2 linked regions of the Vreelandella piezotolerans genome follow. The protein of the gene in region 1 interacts with the protein of each later gene in a pairwise test. Links are inferred from orthologs where the notes say so. Each region holds a gene or a part of one and is shown in the gene's direction. Other genes may lie near its edges.

Region 1 (3,794 bases):
AGCCGCGCCTAGAGACCATTTGGCAGACGCAGAAGCCGCTCTCGTCAGCCTGGGTTATAAGTTGACCGAGGCGGCCAAAATGCTCGCCGATGTTGATCCGAACCAGAGCACCGAAGCCCTCATCAAAGCCGCATTGACCAAGCGAATGTCTGGTTGAGCTGTACGGGTATCATGAGTACGCCTTGGTAAGCACTCCAGAAGAGTCACTATGTTAGAACACGACCGATTAATTGCCGCCGAGCCCGAGCAAGGCGAAGTGCGCATCGACCATGCGATTCGTCCCAAGCACCTCAAGGATTATATTGGCCAGCCACGGGTGCGCGAGCAGTTGGAGATTTTCATTGGGGCGGCACGGCTGCGCGAGGAGAGTCTGGACCACACCCTGGTCTTCGGCCCGCCAGGGTTGGGCAAAACGACGCTCGCAAACATCATTGCCACCGAAATGGGCGTCGGGTTGAAATCGACGTCTGGTCCGGTGCTCGAGCGCGCCGGCGACCTTGCCGCCATGCTCACGAATCTCGAGCCTGGCGATGTGCTGTTCATCGATGAAATCCACCGCCTCTCTCCCGTGGTAGAGGAAGTTCTGTATCCGGCGATGGAGGATTTTCAACTCGATATCATGATCGGTGAAGGCCCCGCAGCGCGATCCATCAAGCTGGATCTCCCAAAGTTCACACTGGTAGGTGCCACGACACGAGCAGGACTGCTCACGTCTCCGCTACGCGACCGCTTTGGCATCGTGCAACGCCTCGAATTTTATAACCTCGAAGAGCTAACCGAAATCGTCGCGCGCTCCGCCCGTTTGCTTGGCGTGGAAACCAGCCGTGAAGGGGCCATCGAAGTCGCCCGGCGCTCTCGTGGGACGCCTCGTATTGCCAATCGGTTGCTGCGCAGGGTACGCGACTACGCCGACATCAAGGGCGACGGCGTGGTGGACGTGACGCTCGCCGATGCGGCACTCAATATGCTAAACGTCGATCATCACGGGTTGGATCATATGGACCGACGCCTGCTGCTGGCCATGATCGACAAGTTCGATGGCGGTCCGGTCGGGGTCGACTCACTGTCTGCCGCCATTGGCGAAGAGCGCGATACCATCGAAGACGTTATCGAGCCGTATTTGATTCAGCAAGGCCTAATGATGCGTACCCCCAGGGGACGCGTGGTTACCCGCCAAGCTTGGTTGCACTTCGACCGCGTGCCCCACGAGCATTCGATCAATGCCGAGGGAGAGCGTCGACCATGAGCGAAACATTTAGCATCCCCGTGCGGGTTTATATGGAAGATACTGACGCGGGGGGAATTGTCTACTACGTTAACTACTTGAAGTTTATGGAGCGTGCACGCAGTGAGTGGTTGAGAGATTTAGGCCTCGACCAGCAAACGCTGCTAGACGAAGGTACGCAGCTAGTGGTATACCGCATGGCCTGTCACTATGCCAAACCGGCCCGGTTAGATGAGGCGCTCACGGTGACGGCCAGCATCGCGGAGCAGGGACGCTGCCGAATGACGTTCGCGCAGCAGGTTTTTCGTGAAAAGGAACTCTTGTGCTCTGCCACAGTCGAGATAGCCTGCTTGCACGCAGCAACACTGCGCCCCAAAGCGTGGCCATCATCACTTAACACCGTATCCCGTCGATAACGACACTAATTGATTGAAGAGGGCAACTGTGAACGATAACGCCATGTCCATTCCCCACTTGATAATGAGCGCCAGCACGGTCGTACAGCTGGTCATGTTGCTGCTCGTGGTGGGGTCAATTCTCTCGTGGGTGGTGATTTTTCAGCGCAGTATCGCGCTACGACGAGCCAAGCAGGAGTACAACCAGTTCGAAGAGTCGTTTTGGTCTGGCGTTGACTTGAACGAACTCTACCGTGAGATTCCTGCGGACGATCCTCGGCACGGCGCAGAGCATATTTTTCAAGCTGGTTTTCGTGAGTTCAATCGCTTGATGCCCAAGACTCGCAGTGCTGACACCGTTCTCGAAGGCGTTCAACGCAGCATGCGCGTTGCCTGGTCGCGGGAAGAGGATCGTCTGACTCAGCATCTCGTGTTCTTGGCAACGGTCGCCTCTGCCAGTCCCTATATCGGCCTATTTGGCACGGTGTGGGGCATCATGGGGTCGTTCCAGTCGCTCTCCATGACGCAACAAGCCACGCTCGCCACGGTGGCCCCCTGGATTGCAGAGGCGCTGATTGCCACCGCCATGGGGCTCTTCGCTGCGATTCCCGCCGTTATTTTTTATAACCGTCTCTCCAACAATGCGTCCCGCCTACTGGGCAAATACGAAGACTTTGCTGAGGAGTTTCACGCCATTTTGCATCGTAATCTGCAAGGGCGTGACGGCAAACCTAGCGCTGGTTAAGGGAGTCTGCCATGCAAGGTCCGTTCAATCGTAGTGGCAAAAGCAAGCCGATGGGGGAAATCAATGTCGTCCCCTTCATCGACGTCATGCTCGTGCTGTTGGTCATCTTTATGATTACCGCTCCTATGCTGACGCAGGGTGTGCAGGTCGACCTTCCACAGGTCACCTCCGAGCCTATTGAGACTCAGGAAGATAATGACCCGATCATCATCTCAGTCGATCGAGAGGGCGGCTACTTCATTACGTTGGGTGAGGACTCGACGGCCGTGACGCTCGACGAGATGTCGGAAAGGGTCGTGGCCATTCTGCAACGCCGCCCGGGAACACCGGTCATGGTGAGGGGTGACCGCAATGTACCCTATGGCCAGATCGTTCTTCTGATGAGCACGCTGCAGCGCTCGGGTGTCGCCAACGTGGGGCTGCTTTCCGAGCCGCCGCAAGATGGTTAAGGGCGAGTCGCACATGGCTGTGAAACCACCGCGTGACCCTCAAGACGTTGGCTATACGTGGCCGACGATTTTGGCCATTGCCGTGCACCTGCTCGTCATCGTGTTTAGCTTGATAAAGCTACCCAGTATGACGGCCGAGCCTGACTCCTCTTCGATCGTACAAGCGACGTTCGTGAGCACGGAAACGTTTACCGATCAGGCTCAGCAAGTCACCGAGCAGCAGGCGGCTATGAACAGTGCCACTGAGCCTGAAACGCCCGATCCAGAACCGCCCAGCGAAGAGCCCTCTGCAGAGGAGCAGGCCGCCGCCGAAGCCCAGCGACAAGCGGAGGCCGAAGCGGCTGAACAAGCCCGCGCCCTCGAACAAGCGCAAGCAGAGGCCGAAGCCGAGGCGCAGCGTCGTGCTGAAGAGGCTGAACGGTTGGCCGAACAGCAGGCAGCCGAAGCTCAGGCTCGCGAAGCCGAAGCGCAGCGTGCTCGCGAAGAAGCAGAAGCCCAGCGTCAGCGAGAGGTGGAAGCAGAGCGTGCACGAGCGGAAGCGGAGGCTCAGCGTCAGCGTGAGGCCGAGGAACAGCGTCAACGCGAGGAAGAAGCTCAACGTCAGCGCGAGGCGGAAGAGCAGCGTGCTCGCGAAGAGGAGGCTAGACGTCAGCGCGAAGCCGAAGAGCAGCGCGCACGTGAAGAAGCCGAAGCGCAACGTGCTCGGGAGGCAGAGGCGGAGCGTCAGCGCGAAGAGGAGGCTCGTCGCCAACGAGAAGCAGAGGAGCAGCGCGCGCGTGAGGCAGAAGCCCAGCGCCAACGGGAAGCCGAAGAGCGTCGCGCCGCAGAGGCGGCAGAAGCCGCTATGCAGCGCCAGCTCGCTGGAGAAGCAGAGGCGGCTGCCAATGCTCAGCAAGCACAGCAAGCAGCGAACAGCTTCATCAACATCGTGCGCCGTGCCGTTGAGCAGGCGTGGCTGATTCCGCCCGCTGCGAGTGATT
Region 2 (4,732 bases), 340 kb from region 1 along the record:
GAAGGCGGCATGGCTGCGATACTTGGTCTTGACGATGCCGTTGTTGAAGCCGCCTGCGCTAGCGCCGCCCAGGGTGACGTCGTATCGGCCGTGAATTATAACTCTCCTGGGCAGGTGGTCATCGCTGGCAGTAAAGCGGCGGTTGAGCGTGCCATTACGGCCTGCCAAGAGGCCGGTGCCAAGCGTGCACTGGCTTTGCCCGTTTCTGTACCGTCCCACTGTGCGTTGATGCGCCCCGCTGCCGAGCGTTTGGCCAATGCGATGCAATCGATCGAGCTACGCACGCCTCGCTACACCGTCATCCAAAACGTCGACGCCCAAGCCCATGCGGATGTCGACACGCTTCGTACGCGCTTGATCGAGCAGCTCTATCAACCTGTGCGATGGTCCTCTTGCGTTGAAGCCATGGCAGAGCAAGGTGCTAATGTCTTCATCGAATGTGGCCCGGGCAAGGTGCTGACCGGTCTCAACAAGCGTATCGTGCGTGGTGCCAAGGGGTTGGCGGTCAACGACCCCGACAGTTTGGACGCAGCGCTCGAGCTTGCGCGCGAAACATTGGCGGGTAATGCGTGATAAACGGCGAATATCAGCTACCCTTGCTTAGTTCAGTGGAAGGAAACGTGTTATGACGCAAGAGAAACGTGTCGCCCTAGTAACGGGAGCAAGCCGCGGCATTGGTCGTGCCATTGCTCACGAGCTTGGTCGTCAGGGCCGTATCGTCATCGGTACGGCCACTAGCGACGCTGGTGCTGAGAAAATCGATGCCGATTTAAAAGCCAATGGCATTGAAGGCGCAGGCATGTGCCTGAATGTCACCGATCAGGCGAGTATCGATGAGGTGTTAAAGACGATCGGTGAGCGTTTCGGGGCACCCACGATTTTGGTTAACAATGCAGGGATTACCCGTGATAACCTCCTCATGCGGATGAAAGAGGAGGAGTGGGATTCCGTGATGGATACCAACCTCAAATCCGTCTACCGTGTGAGCAAGGCTTGCCTGCGTGGCATGACCAAGGCGCGCTTTGGTCGAATCGTATCGATCAGTTCGGTCGTCGCGACCATGGGTAACTTGGGTCAAGCGAACTATGCAGCGGCCAAGGCTGGCATGGAGGGCTTTAGTCGTGCACTTGCGCGCGAGGTGGCGTCACGTGCCATCACGGTCAATGCCGTTGCGCCGGGTTTTATCGCCACTGATATGACTGAATCGCTGCCCGAAGCACAGCACGACATGTTGCTGAAACAGATTCCTTTGGCACGTCTGGGCGGGCCAGAAGAGATTGCTGCTGCCGTTGGCTTTTTGACGAGTGACGCTGCAGGGTATATCACTGGTGAAACGCTGCACGTGAATGGCGGTATGAATATGCGTTGATGGCCTTGGGTTTGGCGGTTGCGTCAACCTAAGGGCGTCTATAAACTACCCCGCAGCTTTTGGCTTGCGGTTTCCAAATAGCTGGTTATCTATAACGGCTAATGTGAACGACTGGAGTACGTTGATGAGTACTATTGAAGAGCGCGTAAAAAAAGTAGTGGCAGAGCGCCTGAACGTTAAAGAAGAAGACATCCAGAACAGCTCTTCTTTCACTGAAGACCTGGGTGCCGACTCTCTGGACACCGTTGAACTGGTGATGGCATTGGAAGAGGAATTCGATACTGAAATTCCTGACGAAGAAGCCGAAAAAATCACCACGGTTCAAGAAGCGATCGACTACGTAAACGCCCACCAGTAAGGGCGCGATCATCGCGAAGAGTCAGGGTGGGGTGTCTCCCGCCCGTATTAAAAAAGCCGTCCTGATAGGGGACGGCTTTTTTGCTTTACGCTCTCAATGAATATAACGTTCAAACTCCGTTATACTAGTCACCAAATTTCTGCAGCAAATGACCCAGATGGGTCGTGTCACCATGGATGCCTGGAGGAAAGCTGATGGCGCGAAGAAGGGTAGTGGTAACTGGGTTAGGCCTGGTGACCCCAGTGGGCAATAGCGTAGACGAGTCGTGGGCCAATATCGTCGCGGGGAAAAGTGGCATTGCGCCTATCGAGCACTTCGATACCAGTGGCTTCAATACACGCTTTGGTGGTTCGGTAAAGAATTTCGATATCAGCCCCTACTTGAACCCCAAAGATGCACGCAAGATGGATCTGTTCATTCAGTACGGCATGGCGGCCGGTGCGCAGGCCATCCAGGATTCAGGCATAGAGTGTAACGACGAGAACGCCGAGCGCATCGGTGTGGCTATCGGTTCAGGCATCGGCGGCTTGCCAATGATTGAACATAACCACAATGCGCTCAATAAAGGCGGCGCGCGCCGCGTGTCGCCGTTCTTTGTGCCGGGGTCCATCATCAATATGATCTCGGGCAACATGGCGATCCAGCACGGCTTCAAAGGGCCGAATATTGCCATTACGACGGCATGCACCACCGGTACGCATAATATTGGCTACAGCGCACGTACCATCGCCTACGGCGATGCAGACGTGATGATTTGTGGCGGTGCGGAAATGGCCACGACGCCGCTGGGTTTGGGCGGTTTCTCGGCGGCGCGTGCGCTTTCCACACGCAATGACGACCCTGAAGCGGCAAGCCGTCCTTGGGATGCCGGGCGCGATGGCTTCGTGCTCTCGGATGGTGCGGGCGTGTTGGTGTTAGAAGAGTACGAGCATGCCAAAGCACGTGGAGCCCACATTTATGCGGAGCTTGCAGGCTTTGGAATGAGTGATGATGCCTATCATATGACGGCACCTCCAGAGGACGGCCGTGGCGCGGCGCTCTCTATGAGTAATGCGATCAAAGATGCCGCCATTGATCCATCGGCCGTGCATTATATCAATGCTCACGGTACGTCGACGGCGGCTGGTGATTTGGCGGAGAGCCGTGCGATCGAGAAAGTGTTGGGTCATGCGGCTCAGCACGTGGCCGTAAGCTCCACCAAGTCGATGATTGGTCACTTGCTGGGAGCTGCTGGCGCCGTTGAAGCCGTTTTCAGCATTCTGGCCATTCGTGATCAGGTTGCGCCGCCCACCATCAACCTGGACAACCCTCAGGAGGGCTGCAATCTCGACTACGTCCCCCATACCGCTCGTGACATGCGTATCGATGTAACGCTGTCGAACTCGTTTGGTTTTGGTGGCACGAACGGCTCGCTGTTGTTCAAAAAGGTATAAGCCTTGATGCCGATGCCCCAGGTGCCTTTCGATGACCGCGGGCTGGCGTATGGCGATGGTCTATTCGAAACCGTCTTGCTACGTGATGGGCAGCCCGTGCTGTGGGAGTACCATCACGCCCGGTTGTCAAAGGGCTGCCAACGTTTGAATATTCCATTGCCGTCTGCTCGGCAGCTGTCTCAGGCGTGGCAAGCCCCCCCTAGGGCCGCTCTCGAGGTTCTCAAGCTCATTTTGACCCGTGGGAGTGGTGGTCGTGGCTACGCGATTCCTAACCAGGTAGCGCCCCGGCTGATGACTCGGCGTACGCCCTTTACGACAAACGAAACGCACTGGCGTGAGGGCGTATGCGTTCGTATGTGTCAACTGCGTTTGGGGCATCAACCGCTTCTGGCCGGGATCAAACATCTCAATCGGCTAGAGAACGTGCTGGCGCGTCAGGAGTGGCAAGAGCCTGACATCGCCGAAGGGTTGCTGACCGATCAAGCGAGTAATGTCGTGGAGGCCACCAGTATGAACCTGTTCTGGTCGTCAGAAGGGCGTTTGTATACGCCCTACATTGATCGTTGCGGTGTAGAGGGCACCCTGCGTGCTGCCTTGCTGTCTGAGGGCCTCATCCACGAAAGCCGTTTGTCCGCTGCAGCGTTGTCAAGCGTGGAACGGCTTTGGGTCGGTAATTCAGTTCAAGGGGTTTGGCCCGTGCGTGAGCTACGCGACGCCCACGGCAGTCGACTAGCGGCGTGGCCGCGCTTCAAGGCGGATCCGCTGCAAGTCGCGGCGCATCGGCTGCTCGGTTATCCAGGTACATTTCTATCGTAGGCAACCCCATAACATGATCGAGGTATCAACGTGAAACGGTTATTTGCCGTCTTAGCGGTATTGGTAGTGCTGGCGATTGCCGCCGTGCTAGGTGGCTATGCCTATTGGCAGCAGCGCCTTGCGGCACCCATTGTCGTTGAGGAACCCACGCTTTACCAAGTGCCTGCGGGTGCTGGATTTCATCAAGTCGTACGTGACCTGGCTTCTCAAGGCGTATTGAAAGACGTCTGGGCGTATCAACTGCTGGCTCGTATCGACCCAGAGCAGGTGCCGCAACTGCGGGTGGGAGAGTATCGGCTGATGCCCGGGATGAGCGGACTGGATGTCATTGCGTTATTGGGCAGCAATAACGTGGTGACATACTCGTTGACCGTACCGGAAGGTTGGACGTTTCGCCAGATGCGCACGTTGCTCGATACGGCCCCCAAGCTCGAGCATCGCACGACTGGCATGAGTGACGAAGCGATCATGACGCTTTTGGGGCGTGAGGGAGCTCATCCAGAAGGTTGGTTCTTTCCCGATACCTATCGCTACCATTTGGGCATGAGCGATGTGGATATCTTGCGTCAGTCCCTGCAGCGGATGGAGCGTATTTTGGAAGAGGTCTGGGCAGAGCGGGATGAGGATCTCACTATCGAGTCTCCTTACGAAGCACTCATCATGGCCTCGTTAATCGAACGCGAAACCGGAGCGCCGGAAGAGCGTCGGGAAATTGCCGGCGTTTTCAAGCGGCGTATGGAGCGCGGCATGCGTCTT

Evidence for each region. Proteins that work in one complex are often made in the same cells at the same time.
Region 2: the proteins of ybgC (region 1) and acpP interact in binary tests that used the Escherichia coli proteins (3 or more experiments, as listed by UniProt). The link is inferred for Vreelandella piezotolerans from one-to-one orthologs.

What each region holds. Positions count from the first base shown.
Region 1 is NZ_CP048602.1:1,920,727-1,924,520, reverse strand. What follows is about bases 1-2,941. They hold ybgC (tol-pal system-associated acyl-CoA thioesterase), read left to right. Parts: upstream 1-1,242; coding sequence 1,243-1,641; downstream 1,642-2,941. Other genes in these bases: tolA (cell envelope integrity protein TolA), read left to right, coding at 2,828-2,941; tolR (protein TolR), read left to right, coding at 2,377-2,814; tolQ (protein TolQ), read left to right, coding at 1,670-2,365; ruvB (Holliday junction branch migration DNA helicase RuvB), read left to right, coding at 209-1,246; ruvA (Holliday junction branch migration protein RuvA), read left to right, coding at 1-157. In the rest of the region: more of tolA, read left to right, coding at 2,942-3,794.
Region 2 is NZ_CP048602.1:2,262,010-2,266,741, reverse strand. What follows is about bases 193-3,110. They hold acpP (acyl carrier protein), read left to right. Parts: upstream 193-1,493; coding sequence 1,494-1,727; downstream 1,728-3,110. Other genes in these bases: fabF (beta-ketoacyl-ACP synthase II), read left to right, coding at 1,922-3,110; fabG (3-oxoacyl-ACP reductase FabG), read left to right, coding at 626-1,369; fabD (ACP S-malonyltransferase), read left to right, coding at 193-573. Also shown: more of fabD, read left to right, coding at 1-192; more of fabF, read left to right, coding at 3,111-3,160; pabC (aminodeoxychorismate lyase), read left to right, coding at 3,167-3,976; endolytic transglycosylase MltG, read left to right, coding at 4,007-4,732. UniProt on the Escherichia coli protein: Carrier of the growing fatty acid chain in fatty acid biosynthesis.